DNA from 3 places in the Gottfriedia sp. ABJ_BB2_2 genome. Region 3 is predicted to be linked to each of the others. Evidence: riboswitches for the same ligand, from Rfam matches in the RefSeq annotation. Region 3 holds a riboswitch; each other region holds the start of a gene.
What was found. A riboswitch is a leader RNA that binds a small molecule or an ion and turns the genes downstream of it on or off. The one in region 3 is predicted to bind S-adenosylmethionine.
Positions count from the first base shown of each region.

Region 1: it holds a riboswitch for S-adenosylmethionine, as region 3 does, so the genes downstream of both, mtnW (2,3-diketo-5-methylthiopentyl-1-phosphate enolase) here and metK (methionine adenosyltransferase) in region 3, are expected to answer to the same signal.
Region 2: it holds a riboswitch for S-adenosylmethionine, as region 3 does, so the genes downstream of both, ACX6U0_RS15450 (methionine ABC transporter ATP-binding protein) here and metK (methionine adenosyltransferase) in region 3, are expected to answer to the same signal.

Region 1 covers NZ_JBVFKR010000001.1:622,644-627,567, reverse strand. Annotated here, with positions in the region: gene ACX6U0_RS03330 (cupin domain-containing protein) at 1-239, opposite strand, end outside; gene ACX6U0_RS03325 (methylthioribulose 1-phosphate dehydratase) at 260-889, opposite strand; gene ACX6U0_RS03320 (2-hydroxy-3-keto-5-methylthiopentenyl-1-phosphate phosphatase) at 886-1,539, opposite strand; gene mtnW (2,3-diketo-5-methylthiopentyl-1-phosphate enolase) at 1,544-2,764, opposite strand; SAM riboswitch class I at 2,831-2,936, opposite strand; gene ACX6U0_RS03310 (aminotransferase class I/II-fold pyridoxal phosphate-dependent enzyme) at 3,001-4,182, opposite strand; gene ACX6U0_RS03305 (carbon-nitrogen family hydrolase) at 4,319-4,924, shown strand, end outside.
Region 2 covers NZ_JBVFKR010000007.1:63,193-68,116, reverse strand. Annotated here, with positions in the region: gene ACX6U0_RS15460 (MetQ/NlpA family ABC transporter substrate-binding protein) at 1-689, opposite strand, end outside; gene ACX6U0_RS15455 (methionine ABC transporter permease) at 686-1,354, opposite strand; gene ACX6U0_RS15450 (methionine ABC transporter ATP-binding protein) at 1,344-2,360, opposite strand; SAM riboswitch class I at 2,535-2,652, opposite strand; gene ACX6U0_RS15445 (iron-containing alcohol dehydrogenase) at 2,897-4,060, opposite strand; gene ACX6U0_RS15440 (GNAT family N-acetyltransferase) at 4,130-4,705, opposite strand; gene ACX6U0_RS15435 (CDGSH iron-sulfur domain-containing protein) at 4,865-4,924, shown strand, end outside.
Region 3 covers NZ_JBVFKR010000006.1:29,910-34,833, forward strand. Annotated here, with positions in the region: gene pckA (phosphoenolpyruvate carboxykinase (ATP)) at 733-2,319, opposite strand; SAM riboswitch class I at 2,641-2,753, shown strand; gene metK (methionine adenosyltransferase) at 2,962-4,158, shown strand; gene ACX6U0_RS14265 (cysteine hydrolase family protein) at 4,385-4,918, shown strand.

The DNA of each region.
Region 1 (4,924 bases), on a different contig from region 3:
GATATGATATCACTTGCTAAATAGCCGCGACGTGTTGAAATACTGTCAATTTCATTTTTAAATGTTGCAAGAATAGAAGTTTTTTCTTCATCAGAAAGAATAAATTTTTCTCTTAAAGATGAATCTAATTTTTCAATATTCCAATTTTCATAAATAACACCTTGTTCTTTTAAATAAGATGAAACCTCAACCTCATTCGTAATGTGAAAATCTTTTTTTTCTACCCAAATAGTTGCCACTTTGCATTCCTCCATAAGATTTAATTTTTAATGAAAAGATTATTTAAATTGCTTCCTTGTAATGAGTATTGAAATAAAAATTCATATGCTTCTAAGTGTTTTTTAGCTTCAAAAGCTGATGTACCCCAAACAGTAATACCATGATTATGGATAAGTACAGCTCCATGATCATTTTTAATATGAGGTAGAAAATCTTCTGCTAAAGTAGGGATGTGTGCATGATTTTTGATGATCGGAATCGTGATTTCCTCATCTTCATCCCATAAACCTAAAGCTTTGATAATTTCAATTCCTGAAAAAGATAAGTTTGTTTTTGCAGGAAAGTCCTTTGTGATTAGATTGTTTGCTATAGTATGAACATGCAAAACACAAGTCGCATTCGTGTGCAAATAGATTAACCGATGTAAGATACTTTCGGCAGACGGTTTTTTCGTTTCATCCCAAATGGATTGATCAAATTCGTTTACAAGTAAAAAGTCATCATCCGTATGTTTGGTTTTATCTTTACCACTTGTCGTAACTAAGAAATTTAATGGAGCATCATTTACTTTAATTGATAAATTGCCACTCGTACCTAAAAACCAATCTCTTTTTGCTAGAGTTTGTTTTATGTCGCGAATTTCATCGTAACGTTTGAAAAATTCCTTCAAACTAAAACCTCCTTGTTTAACGCCCTTTGAATATCATGAAAATTTGTAAACGGAATATAAGGTAGACTTAATTCCTTACATTTTTCAATTAAGAAGTCTCTTGCAAAAATTAAGTTCGCCTTTTTAGCAATTTGTAAATCGGTAATAGAATCACCTATAACAATAATGAAATCATCCGAACTACTAAACTTTCTCATAACTGAAGGCTTACACATACCACAATCATTTGAACAATGTTCATCACAAGAATGGTCCCAATGAATGATTACATTTTCGCTCGAAAAATCAGTTCGATTACATAACACATCAGAAGAGGGGAGGAAGTCTTCTAAAATTGGATGGACAAAAAAGTCTAGACCCCCACTAACAACTTTTAAATCATAGTCGTTTTGTTTTACAAATTGGATAAAATCTTGAAAACCCTCTCTAATCTTAGTGCTTTGTATAACAAACCTCGTCATTTCATCTTTTTTTGATGAAGGAATGGTAGAAAACATTTTTTCTACACCTTCACGAATCGAAATTTTTCCACTTAAAACATCTGATGTTAAGACTTTTGCTGATGGTGAAGCGAATTTTTTGATTAAAGTTACGATGTTATCGCCTTCTGTAATGGTTCCATCAAAGTCACAAAATATTTTTATTGCCATTCTTTTACCCCCATAGTTGCAAAGCCTTTTGAAGTGATGTGTCTTTAAGTGCATATTCATTTAAATTAATGCCAGAAAGTGTTGCCGTAATGGCTTCTCTAAATGCATTTCCTCCGCCAATCGGACCATCTGGGTGTCCATGAATTCCACCACCAGCATTAATAACTTGGTCAATTCCAAAATCTTGAATTAATTTAGGAACTAAGCCTGGATGAATACCAGCGGATGGAACCGGGAAGGTTTCTTTTAAACCATTTTGTATTGTCAGATTTTCTGCGATCTTTAAAGCAGTTTCTTTTTGTAAAGCAACAGACCCATATGGAGAAGGGAATAAGCTAAAGTCTGCTCCAGCAACACGTAATAATTTCCCTAATAATAAACCGGCATCAATTCCGTAAATAGGGGAAGCACTGAATGCTCCCGATACAGCAGGATGTGCCATGATTGGTACTTGAATTGATGGATCCTCTGCTAAACTTTGTAATACATCAATGCCATAAGAAAAAACATTTAATAAAAATACATCAGCGCCAGCTTCTGCAGCTTGTTTTGCTTTTTCTTTTAATTCGTATGTACGACCAGTTAAATTGACTGCGTATAAGGTTTTATGACCAGTTTTTTCATACACTTGCTGTAAGATTTTTTTTCCTTGCGTAACTCGTTCAGTTAACGAAGTCACTGTATCAAATAATATTTCGTCGTCTTTAATTAGATCTACTCCACCAAGTGCTTGTTTTTTTAATTCCTCTGAGATGTATTGAATATCTCTACCAATCACTGATTTGAAAATACTCATCAATAGCGGACGATCATACACATTAACTTTTTCTCTAATGCCGCTAATCCCAAACTTTGGTCCAGGAAATTGCTTTAAAACATCATCAGTAAAATTCAAGTCAACTAATTTAATTTCACCATCAAGTGATAATTTTCCAAAAACAGTTGTTAAAATTGCTGGAATATCCAATGAAAAATTTAAACTAGGATAATAGATTTCTATTAAGCCTTTCGCTGGTCTGTGACCAAAGTATTCGGCGATATTGTCCTCACATTCGACTTCACGAATTGAAAGTACTTTCCCTTTATGTTTTTGTAATTGAATTTGATCATTTTGAGGCAAAGATGTCCAAGAGCCAACTGTTAAGCCAAGTGCAATGGACTCTGCTTTTTTTTCTAAATGATGATTTTTATCATAAACCTGGTAAGTTGCAATTACACCACTCATTTCATGACCTCCTTGATAATTTGTGAATAAAAACAAAAAACCTCTCACAAGGAGAGGTATACCTACACCTTATCTGTCAGCAAAATGCTGCGAGAATTAGCACCGTGCTATATAATATAGCCGGTTGCCGGGTTTCATCGGGCTCGGTCCCTCCACCTACTCTGAATAAGTTTATATTTAATTTTGAATTTTTAACATAATCGCATTATTTCACGAACAATTGGAATTGTCAAACATTAAATGTTTAAAAATATTTCGAGATTTTTTAAACGTGAAATGGCTTCTTCTAATCTACTAGTGTCAGTTAACAGACCAACTCTTACATATCCCTCACCAAAATCACCGAAACCATTACCTGGTGCAACAGCAATATGAGCCTTTTCAAGTAATAAATCTGCAAATTCAGTTGAAGTAAATCCATTTGGTACTTTAAGCCAAGCAAAAAATGAACCAGCTGGGGCAGTTACATTCCATCCGATTTCTCGGCAGCCATTGATTAAAACATTTCTTCTTTCTTCGTAAAGGGATAATAATTCTTTAACACTTTCCTGTGATTCAGTTAATGCAGCAGCAGCTGCTTCTTGAATTGCTGGAAATAAACTAACGTAAAGATGGTCTTGTAATAAATTAATCGCTGAAACCACTTCCTTATTTCCAACGGCAAAACCGACTCGCCAACCTGCCATATTATAGGTTTTAGAAAGAGTATAAATCTCGATGCCACATTCTTTTGATCCTGGTGTTTGTAGGAAACTGATTGGTTTTTTACCATCGAAACCAAAAGCGCCATATGCGAAATCATGACAAACTGTTATTTGATTATTTTTTGCTAATTGAACCGTTTCTTCAAAAAAATCTGAAGTAGCAACTGCACCAGTAGGGTTATTAGGGTAATTAATAAATAATATTTTACTAGCGTCTAAAACTTCTTGAGGAATCAGGTTATAGTCTGGTAAAAAATGATTTTCCTCAATCAACGGTAAAGTATAAGCTACTGTTTTTGAAAGTGCAATACCTGATAAATAGTCTGGATATCCAGGGTCAGGAACTAAAATTGTATCGCCTTCATCACATAAACAAAGTGGCAACTCAACTAATCCTGCTTTTCCACCAAATAAAATGGCTACTTCTTCCTCAGGGTCAAGATCAACATCATACTCACGTTTATAAAAATCAACAATTGCTTGTTTTAAACTGCTAATTCCTCGAAATGGGGAGTATTTATGAGTATTAGGATTTTCTACTGAATTTTGTAGAGCTTTTATAATATGATTTGGTGTTGGTTGGTCTGGGTTACCTTGACCTAGATTAATAACATCATGTCCGTTTTTAATAGACTCATTTACTTTCATAACGAGTGAAGCAAAGAATTGCTTTGGTAGATTTTCTAATAATTTACTAGGTTTCAAGTTCATCACTCCAAAAAAATAGTTCAATGATTTGTATCAATACAAGTTGAAAGTTTCAAATAATGAATATTGCAATAACTTTCACCATCATATATGCTCATTTTAAAAATGTCTATAAAATTTAGAATAGGGTGAATATAAATTGATTAAGATTGCATGTATACAAACAGACATAGTTTTAGGGGATTCTACTACAAATTCCATGAAGATGAAGGGTAAAATTTTAGAGGCTATACATCAACATGCAACTGTAATCGTGTTGCCAGAACTGTGGACGACGGGATACTGTTTAGAAGAAATTACAAAGCATACAGGACAACAGGAATCTATCATTTCTGAACTTCAAACGATTGCTCGAAAGTATCAAGTGACATTCATAGGTGGCTCATTTCCAATTGAGCGTGATCATGGTGTAACAAATACATTAATCGTGATAAACAATCAAGGTGATGTAGTGAAAGAATACGACAAAGTCCATTTGTTTCAGTTGATGAACGAGCACCACTATTTACAGTCTGGTACCGAAAATGGATTGTTCAGCATTGATGGCTTAGATGTTGCTGGTTTTGTTTGTTATGATTTGCGATTTCCAGAATGGATTCAAACACATGCTGTAAATGGCGCAAAGGTTTTGTTTTTTGTAGCTGAGTGGCCTATTCAAAGAATGGAGCATTGGGAAACTTTACTGAAAGCACGTGCAATCGAAAACCAATGCTATGTAGTTGCATGTAATCGAGTAGGCAAAGATTTA
Region 2 (4,924 bases), on a different contig from region 3:
ATATATGGCATAGCTGCTTTATCATTAGGATCTTCTTTGTACAGCGGATCATTAGCAGGATCTAAGCCCGCTTGAACAGCGAATCCATTATTAATAATGGCTGCTGCCACATCATCCAATGATCTAGCTGTTTGACCTGCAGCAACAGGTTTGATTTTTAGATTCTTAGGATTCTCTTTAATTTGTTCAATACTTCCTTTAGGGTCGAAATTATCTACTAAACTAATTAACTTTGAAGATTGTAGTAGTTTAAGTGCGCGACCAGCATTCGTTACATCATTTGGTATTGTAATCGTTGCACCATCTGGGATATCACTTAGCTTTTTAAATTTATGTGAATAAATCCCCATTGGCGCGATAACCGTAGAACCAATTGCAGCAATTTTTAAATTATGATCTGCTTTAAATTGGTTCATATATGTAATCGTTTGAAAAGAATTTAAATCAAGGCTACCGTCATTAAGTGCTGTGTTAGGCTGAACATAATCTGAAAAAGAAACGATTTTTAATTTTATACCATCATTTTTTACTTGGTTTTCTATTATTCTCCAAAGCTCAAAATCATCACCATTAATTCCAATTTTAATCGTTCTCGTCTTTCCATTACCTGCTGTCTCTTTAGAACTACATGCTGTTAATACCGAAACCGCTAATAATACTACTGCAAAAATACTTAAAAACTTTTTCATCCTCTTTTCCTCCTTACATATCTTGACCATGAATTTCCCAAACTTTGAATGATTTGAACAATAACTACTAGTAATACAACCGTAATGACAATGACTAAGGTTTCAAAGCGTTGATAACCATATGTAATCGCTAAATCCCCTAAACCTCCAGCTCCAACAGCACCTGCTGCTGCAGTTGATCCAATCAATCCTATCGTTGCTGTTGTAAATGAAAGAATCAACGATGGGATGGCCTCAGGCAAAATAAACTTCACGATAATTTGAAACTTTGTCGCTCCCATTGCATAGGCTGTTTCCAGTACTCCCTTATCCACTTCTAGCATGGAGTTTTCAATCAATCTCGCTAAATATGGACCTACAAAGATTGATAGGGGGACAATCGCTGCAGCTACGCCAATGGATGTTCCTGTTACTAATCTAGTAAACGGAATAATGGCAACTAGTAGAATAATAAACGGAACAGATCGCACAATATTAATAATGGTATTTAATATCGTAAATACGGGTTTGTTTTCCATTATATGTCCCGGTCTCGTTACAACCAGGATAATCCCTAAAGGCAACCCAATGATTGTGCCAAAAATAAATGACCCCAATACAGTTAAAAATGTTTCTTGGCATGCCTGCAGAAACTGCGGCCAGAAGAATTCCCAATTAAGCTCCATTTAACTCAACCTCCCTTACATCTATTCCTTTTTCTAAAATAAATTTAATTGCTTTTGCACTTTCCTCTTCTGTACCATCTAGTGCAACAAGCAAATTCCCATAAGGTCTTTCTTGTAGCTCTGTAATCGATCCATAAAGAATGTTCAAATGAATATCGAATTTTTTCAGAACCTCAGATAATAGTGGATCGGCTGCTTTTTCACCTAGGAATACTAATTGATAATATTTCCCCTTAGCGAGTGATTTCGATAAATTGGTCGGCACCTCACTTTGTAATACAGTGTTAACGAAGTTCTTTGTAATATTTTTTTGTGGATTCGTAAAAACATCGTAAACATTACCTTCTTCAACAATTTCTCCATTATCAATGACGGCTACTTTATCACATAAATCGCGAATTACACTCATTTCATGAGTAATAAGGAAAATGGTAAGATTATAGGATTTATTTACTTTCCTTAAAAGCTCCAATACATTCTTTGTTGTTTCAGGGTCTAATGCAGATGTTGCTTCATCGCAGAGTAGAAGATCTGGATCTGTCACAAGTGCCCTTGCGATTCCCACTCTTTGCTTTTGTCCTCCCGATAAATGCCCAGGATATACATCTTGTTTCCCTGTCAGTCCGACAAAATCAATTAATTCCATGACCTTTTCCTGAACATCACTTTTCTTCTTTCCTTCAAGGTAAAGCGGCATTGCTATATTATCGAACACCGTTTTAGATGAAAGTAGATTAAAGTGTTGAAATATGACGCCAATTTTTCTACGAGTCTTACGTAATTCCTCCTCATTTAATGCCATCAGGTTTATCCCATCAATCAGAACTGATCCTTCTGTTGGTTCTTCAAGTCTATTTAAACAGCGAATCAAAGTACTTTTTCCTGCTCCTGAAAAGCCAATGATTCCAAAAATCTCCCCTTTCTCAATTTTCATATTAATGTTATTTAGTGCTTTAATTGGTGGCCTTCCAGGATAAACCTTGAAGACATTTTTAATTTCAATCAAATTATTTCCTCCAATGCAAATATTATCAACAAAATAACATAGTATTCCTGTATGTAAACTAGGATTTATATCCGTAATTACCCCATTTTACTCTCACTCACAACATCAAAAAGCCCCCCTTCTTATCCAAAACACAGATAAGAAGAGGGGCTATTAATATATAAGCCGCTCTACTTCTTATCTTTCAAATCGCTTGAACGACTTGCAGGAATTAGCACGGTATTTGTTACGAAACAACAAACCCGTTGCTGAGGTATCATAGGGCCAGTCCCTCCACCTCTCTGGATAAGTAATAGAATTTATTAAATTTTAAAAAATTATTGTTTTAATATTATCTCGCTTTTTATAATACGTCAAGAAATATTTTTGATTTTTTTATGAGAAGTAGTTTTTGAATTCATATTCTTATTCAATCACGCCTCTATGAATAATGGTTGAAGGATTGCAAAGAAGTAACGCACGAAAAGCCTTACCTATATAAAATAGATAAGACTTTTTTGGTAAGCTAATCAAGTAAATACTCTATCCTTCTTCAATTAAAGTGCTGCTTGTAAGATTTTTAAAGCATCCTCTTGATCTAATTTTTTAAAGTATCCAAATGGTCCGTACTTTACTGTTTTAGCTGACATTTCGTGAAGCTGATCTTCTGTAATGCCATATTCACTCAGTTTGCTAGGTGCTCCGATAGAATTCCAGAATGAACGTAATGCTTTGATTCCTTCTAATGCCCATTCTTCTTTTGATTTTGTTCCTTGTTCAATGCCGAACACTCTTTCTGCAAATTGACCAAAACGATCAACATTTTCATTCATTACATACTCCATCCAATGTGGGAATATTATTGCTAACCCACCACCGTGTGGAATATCTGTTACAGCAGAAACAGCGTGCTCGATATTATGAGTAGCCCAGTCTCCTTGTACGCCCATACTTAGAATACCATTTAAAGCCATCGTTCCACTGTAAAGGAGCGTTTCGCGTGCTTCATAATTATCTAAATTCTCGACTGCAATTGGAGCTGTTTCAATGACAGTTTTTAATATCCCTTCACAGAAACGATCTTGAATTTTTGTGTTTGTTCCATGGTGGAAATATGACTCAAGCACATGAGACATAATATCAACTGACCCGTAAACTGTTTGATTACGTGGAACTGTAAATGTATTTTGTGGATCTAAGATTGAAAATGTTGGATAGCTAAATTTACTTCCCCATCCTAATTTTTCATTTGTTTCCCAGTTTGTAATTACTGATCCTGCATTCATTTCAGAACCAGTTGCCGCTAATGTTAAAACTGTTCCGAATTTTAAAGCGTCTGTCGGAACTGCTTTACGAGTAATAACATCCCAAATCTCACCATCAAATTTTGCACCTACAGCAATTGCTTTCGTACAGTCAATAACTGATCCACCACCAACTGCTAAGATGAAATCGATATGCTCATCTTTACAAATTTGAATCCCTTTATGTACCGTAGATAGCCTTGGATTTGGCTCAACTCCACTTAATTCGTGAATTGTTTTATCCGCTTCTTTTAAAATACCTACTATTTGGTCATATAGACCATTTCTTTTAACGCTACCGCCACCATATACTAGTAAAACATTTTTTCCAAAGCTTTGAGCTTTGTCCTTTAGTTTTTGTACACTGTCTTTACCAAAAATTAATTCTGTTGGGTTTGCAAATGTAAAAAAGTTCATACGTTTCCCTCCTATTCTTTTCATCTTAATTTTAACTGAATTAATAGAAAGGATGCATCTGAAACGACTTTAGTTTCGAATATTTCTTTCAATAACTGGAAAAACTAAATAATCGTATGGTTTTCCCATGATTTGTTGAACCTTTTCATATTCAAAACCTACTTTTTCATACAAACGACGCGCAGCTGGTTTATCTTGATCAACATTTAAGGAAACTCTTTCTACACCAATTGTTTTCGCATGCGCCAATAAACCTTTTAACAGCTCTGTACCAATTCCTAATCCTTGATATGCAGGATTTACAGACACTGTATCAATGTAATAATCGCCTTCTTCTGCTTCTTTATCTACTTTGGCATCCATTTTTGTATTTCGGCTGATGATTTCTAGCATTTCTTGGTCAAGCTTTGCTAATTCCGAAACATGGTAAGCAATAATGACACCAACTACTTGTTCTTCATGTACTTTCACAAGACAATTATGATAACTTAAGCGATTGTTCTCAGATTGTACATAATATGTTAATAATGTTTCTGCTTCTTCATAGGTTTTTGTTCCTGTTAGCATAAAAGCAATCTCTTCAATAGCTTGTACGATTAATGGAACTATTTGCTTTGTATCTTTTTTTTGTGCTAAACGAATCATGATTTCACCTTTTATTCTTTATTATTACTTTAATATAACATATTTTCTTGTAACCTTTGTAATGTTCATCACGAACATTGTAAAATTCGTATGATTTCCCTCTTTTTTTTAATGCTTATTTAATGTATAATTAATCTAAATGTGTCTAGGAGGAATATTATGTCTGATGTTCAAATTAAAGTACTAGATAATGGTCCTTTACGAGTTACTGGAACGGTT
Region 3 (4,924 bases):
ATGGGAAATGCGGGAATGCTGAGACCCCACAGGCACGCAAAAAAGGAAAATATGCTAAAACCGTGATCATGGAAAGAAACACTTCCTTTGCGCCGAGGAGGCTCAGCTCACGCCCCATGAAAAGCGAGCACCTGGAGCTGAATTCAACTCACCTCATCTAACTTGGTTTTTGATAAAATGTTAATATTCTTTTATCAAATCCTTTATTAAGAATATTATTTTAAGAGGTTGAATGGAGAGGAAGGTGCTCGACTACTATGGGAAATGCGGGAATGCTGAGACCCCACAGGCGAGCAAAAAAGGAAGACATGCTAAAACCGTGATCATGAATGAGCCACTTCCTGTGCGCCGAGGAGGCTCACCTCACGCCCCATGGAAAGCGAGCACCTGAAGCGGAATTCAACACACTTCTTTAAACTGGCCTTTAGATAAAATGTTATTATTCATTTAACTAATTCCTTAATAAGAATATTATTTTAAGAGGTTGAATGGAGAGGAAGGTGCTCGACTCCTATGGGAAATGCGGGAATGCTGAGACCCCACAGGCGCGTAAAAAGGAAGACATACTAAAACTGTGATCATGAAAGAACCACTTCCTGTGCGCCGAGGAGGCTCAGCTCACGCCCCATGGAAAGCGAGCACCTGGAGCGGAATTCAACACGCTTCAATAACAGATTAAACTTAATCATCACAAAAAAAGGTCTTCGATTAGAAGACCTTTCAATGTTAAAATTATTTTATAGGACCGCCAAGCTCAGCAAGTTGAGCATCAAAGCCTTCGAACTTTTTAAAGTTTTCCTTGAATTTATTTACTAATTCAAGCGCTTTGATTTCGTATGCTGACTTGTCTTCCCAAGTTGTTGATGGAACTAATACTTGATCAGGCACTCCTGGAACGTGTTGAGGAATTGCAAGACCGAAAAATTCATCCTGAGTAGTTTCAACGTAATTTAAATCTCCTTCAAGTGCAGCGTGTACCATTGCTCTTGTATAAGAAAGATTCATACGTTTACCTACTCCATATTCTCCACCAGTCCAGCCAGTGTTTACTAAGAATACATTTACATTATGTTTTTCGATTTTTTCACCAAGCATTTTCGCGTATTCTACAGCTGGAAGCGGTAAAAACGGTGAACCGAAACAAGTTGAGAAAGTTACTTGTGGTGATGTAACCCCACGTTCTGTACCAGCTAATTTACTAGTAAATCCACTTAAGAAATGGTACATAGCTTGTTCTTTCGTTAATTTACTGATTGGAGGTAATACTCCGAAAGCATCAGCAGTTAAAAAGATAATTGTATGTGGGTGTCCAGCAACACTTGGCTCAACAATATTTTGAATTGCTTGCATTGGGTATGCTGCACGTGTATTTTCTGTTAATGATGTATCGTCATAATCTGCTAAACGTCCGTCAGGATTTACGACTACGTTTTCTAGAACTGTACCAAATTTAATCGCTGAGAAAATTTGTGGCTCTTTTTCAAATGTTAAATTAATACATTTTGCATAGCATCCACCTTCGATATTGAAAACACCATTGTCTGACCAACCATGCTCATCATCACCGATTAATTTACGGTCTGCGTCTGCTGATAATGTTGTTTTACCAGTACCAGAAAGCCCGAAGAATAATGCAACATCACCTTCATTACCAACATTAGCTGAGCAATGCATAGGTAATACATTTTTTTGTGGTAATAGGAAGTTCATAATTGAGAAAATTGATTTTTTCATTTCTCCCGCATATTCAGTACCACCGATTAGAATAATACGTTTTTCAAATGAAATAATAACGAATGCTTCTGAGTTTGTACCATCAACAACTGGATCAGCTTTAAATGTTGGAGCAGAAACAATCGTAAATTCAGTTTGATGTGTAAGTAATTCTTCTTCAGTAGGGCGGATAAATAACTGGTGTGCAAATAAATTATGCCATGCAAATTCATTAATAACTTGGATTGGTAAACGATATCCAGTATCTGCACCAGCAAATCCTTTAAACTGGAATAATTCGTTTCTATCTTTTAAGTAAGTAAGTACTTTACTATATAATTTTTCAAATACATCTGAAGAGATTGGCTGATTTACTTTTCCCCAATCAATTAAGTTTTCTACAGATGCTTCATTAACAATAAATTTATCTTTTGGTGAACGGCCAGTATATTTTCCCGTTGATACACTAACTGCTCCCGTTGACGTTAGAATACCTTCTTGTCTTGTTAGAACTTTTTCAACTAGCTCAGAAACGCTAAGTTGGTTATACATGTGATTACTTGAAAGTAATTCATTCAATTCAATATTTACATCAACTGTCTTCATATACTAATACCATCCTTTAAATATAATTTGTCTGCCATGTAGGTATCTCGTTAAATAGTATAACACATTTATTTTAATAGTGTATACTATTAGTTGGAAAAATGTGTAACGAAATTATTAAAAATTTTAAAATGAGTAAAACAGTATACTTAAAGGAGTAAATTAGCCTGTATGAAAGATATTATTAGGTATTTCCCATTTAATAGGAATGAATGTAAAGCATGTGCTGATTTTTTATAGATGTTGAAATGTGTCTAAAGAATGATGAAAATTGTTGACAAGAAAGTTAATTTTTAATATGATACTTTTCATACGGATACTCTCTTATCCCGAGTAGGTGGAGGGATACAGGCCCTACGAAGCCCAGCAACCTCACTTTAAGTGAAAGGTGCTGAACCTGATGCAAGGCAATTTATTGTCTTGGACGATAAGAGCGAAAGGCAAATAACTAAACCTTTCCTCAAGCAATATGGATAAGAGGAAGGCTTTTTTTTTGCTCAAAACTTAAATACAGATGGCAATTTCGTAATTTACACTGAGTTATCTTTATCTTAAATGGGAAACATAAGATATAGGAAAACATTTTTCTAATCTTATGTTGAGAAAAAAGAGATCCGTCAATTCAATTTAGGAGGGGACTCAATGTCACAACGTCGTTTATTTACTTCAGAATCAGTTACAGAAGGACATCCAGATAAAATCTGTGACCAAATTTCAGATTCAATTCTTGATGCAATTTTAGCTAATGATCCAAATGCTCGTGTAGCAGCGGAAACTTCAGTTACAACAGGTTTAGTACTTGTTGCAGGTGAAATCACAACTTCTACTTATGTAGATATCCCAAAAATTGTTCGCGAAACAATCCGTGAAATCGGTTATGACCGAGCTAAATACGGATTTGATGCAGATACATGTGCAGTATTAACTTCTATCGATGAGCAATCAGCTGATATTGCTTTAGGTGTAGACCAAGCATTAGAAGCACGTGAAGGAAGCATGTCAGATGAAGAAATCGAAGCAATCGGAGCTGGAGACCAAGGTTTAATGTTCGGTTTTGCTGTAAACGAAACACCTGAATTAATGCCACTTCCAATTTCTTTATCTCATAAAATCGCACGTCGTCTAACTGAAGTAAGAAAGAACGAAACAGTTTCATACTTACGTCCAGATGGAAAAACTCAAGTAACAGTTGAGTATGATGAAAACAACAAACCAGTTCGTATTGATGCAATTGTTGTATCAACACAACATGGTCCAGAAGCAACTCAAGAACAAATCGAAAATGATATTAAAGAACTTGTTATTAAACCAGTTGTACCAGCTGAGTTAATCGATGAAAATACAAAATTCTTTATCAACCCAACAGGCCGTTTCGTAATCGGTGGACCTCAAGGGGATGCAGGATTAACAGGTCGTAAAATCATCGTTGATACTTACGGTGGATATGCTCGTCACGGTGGTGGAGCATTCTCTGGTAAAGATGCAACGAAGGTTGACCGTTCTGCTGCTTATGCTGCACGTTACGTTGCGAAAAACATCGTAGCTGCTGGATTAGCTGATAAAGCTGAAGTTCAATTAGCATACGCAATTGGTGTTGCGAAACCAGTATCTATTGCAATTGATACTTTTGGTACAGGTAAAGTTTCAGAAGAAAAACTTGTAGAAGTTATTCGCAATAACTTTGACTTACGTCCAGCAGGAATTATCAAAATGCTTGACCTTCGTCGTCCAATTTACAAACAAACTGCTGCTTATGGTCACTTCGGCCGTACAGATATCGACCTTCCTTGGGAACGTACTGATAAAGCAGAAGCTTTAAAAACTGAAGCTGGTCTTTAATGTTTAAAAGAGACTGTATACAGCATTAGCTGTTACAGTCTCTTTTTTATTTTGGGATTATTTTATCGAATAAATGCTTATTGTCATTTATCTTTTTTAAATTTTTCTTTCAAAAAGTATGATTATGTAAGATGATATGATTGTGTATTATTTTCAGCACTAACGTGATAAAAATGAAGGACGGAGGTGAATGTAATAAGGGGAATGTACTCCTTATTATTGTAAAATGAATGATCGAACAGCATTATTAGTCGTGGATGTTCAAAATGCAATGTTTACTTACCCTGATTTTAAGTTACATAATGAAGAAAAAGTACTAGATAACATTACTAGTTTGGTTGAAAAAGCAAGAGAAGCAAAAATGCCGATTGTTTATATTCAGCATACCGAGGACGACTCTGAATATAAAGAAGGTTTATCTACTTGGGAAATCCATCCGAGAATTGAACCACGTTCAACTGATATCGTTGTCCAAAAAAGAACTTGTGATTCTTTTTACGAGACGAGTCTACAGGAAGAGCTGAATAAACTACAAATCGAAAACTTAGTCATCATCGGAATGCAAACTGAGTTTTGCATTGATACAACTGTAAGAAGTGCCTTTAGTAAAGGCTACAACAATACATTAGTTAAAGACGCACATAGTACTTTTGATAATGGAAATCTAGAAGCTTCTCAAATAATTAACCATCATAATGGTATTCTCGGTGGCGGAAGATTCGCTATCTTAAAAGAAACAAAGGATATGTCGTTTGAATAAATAAAA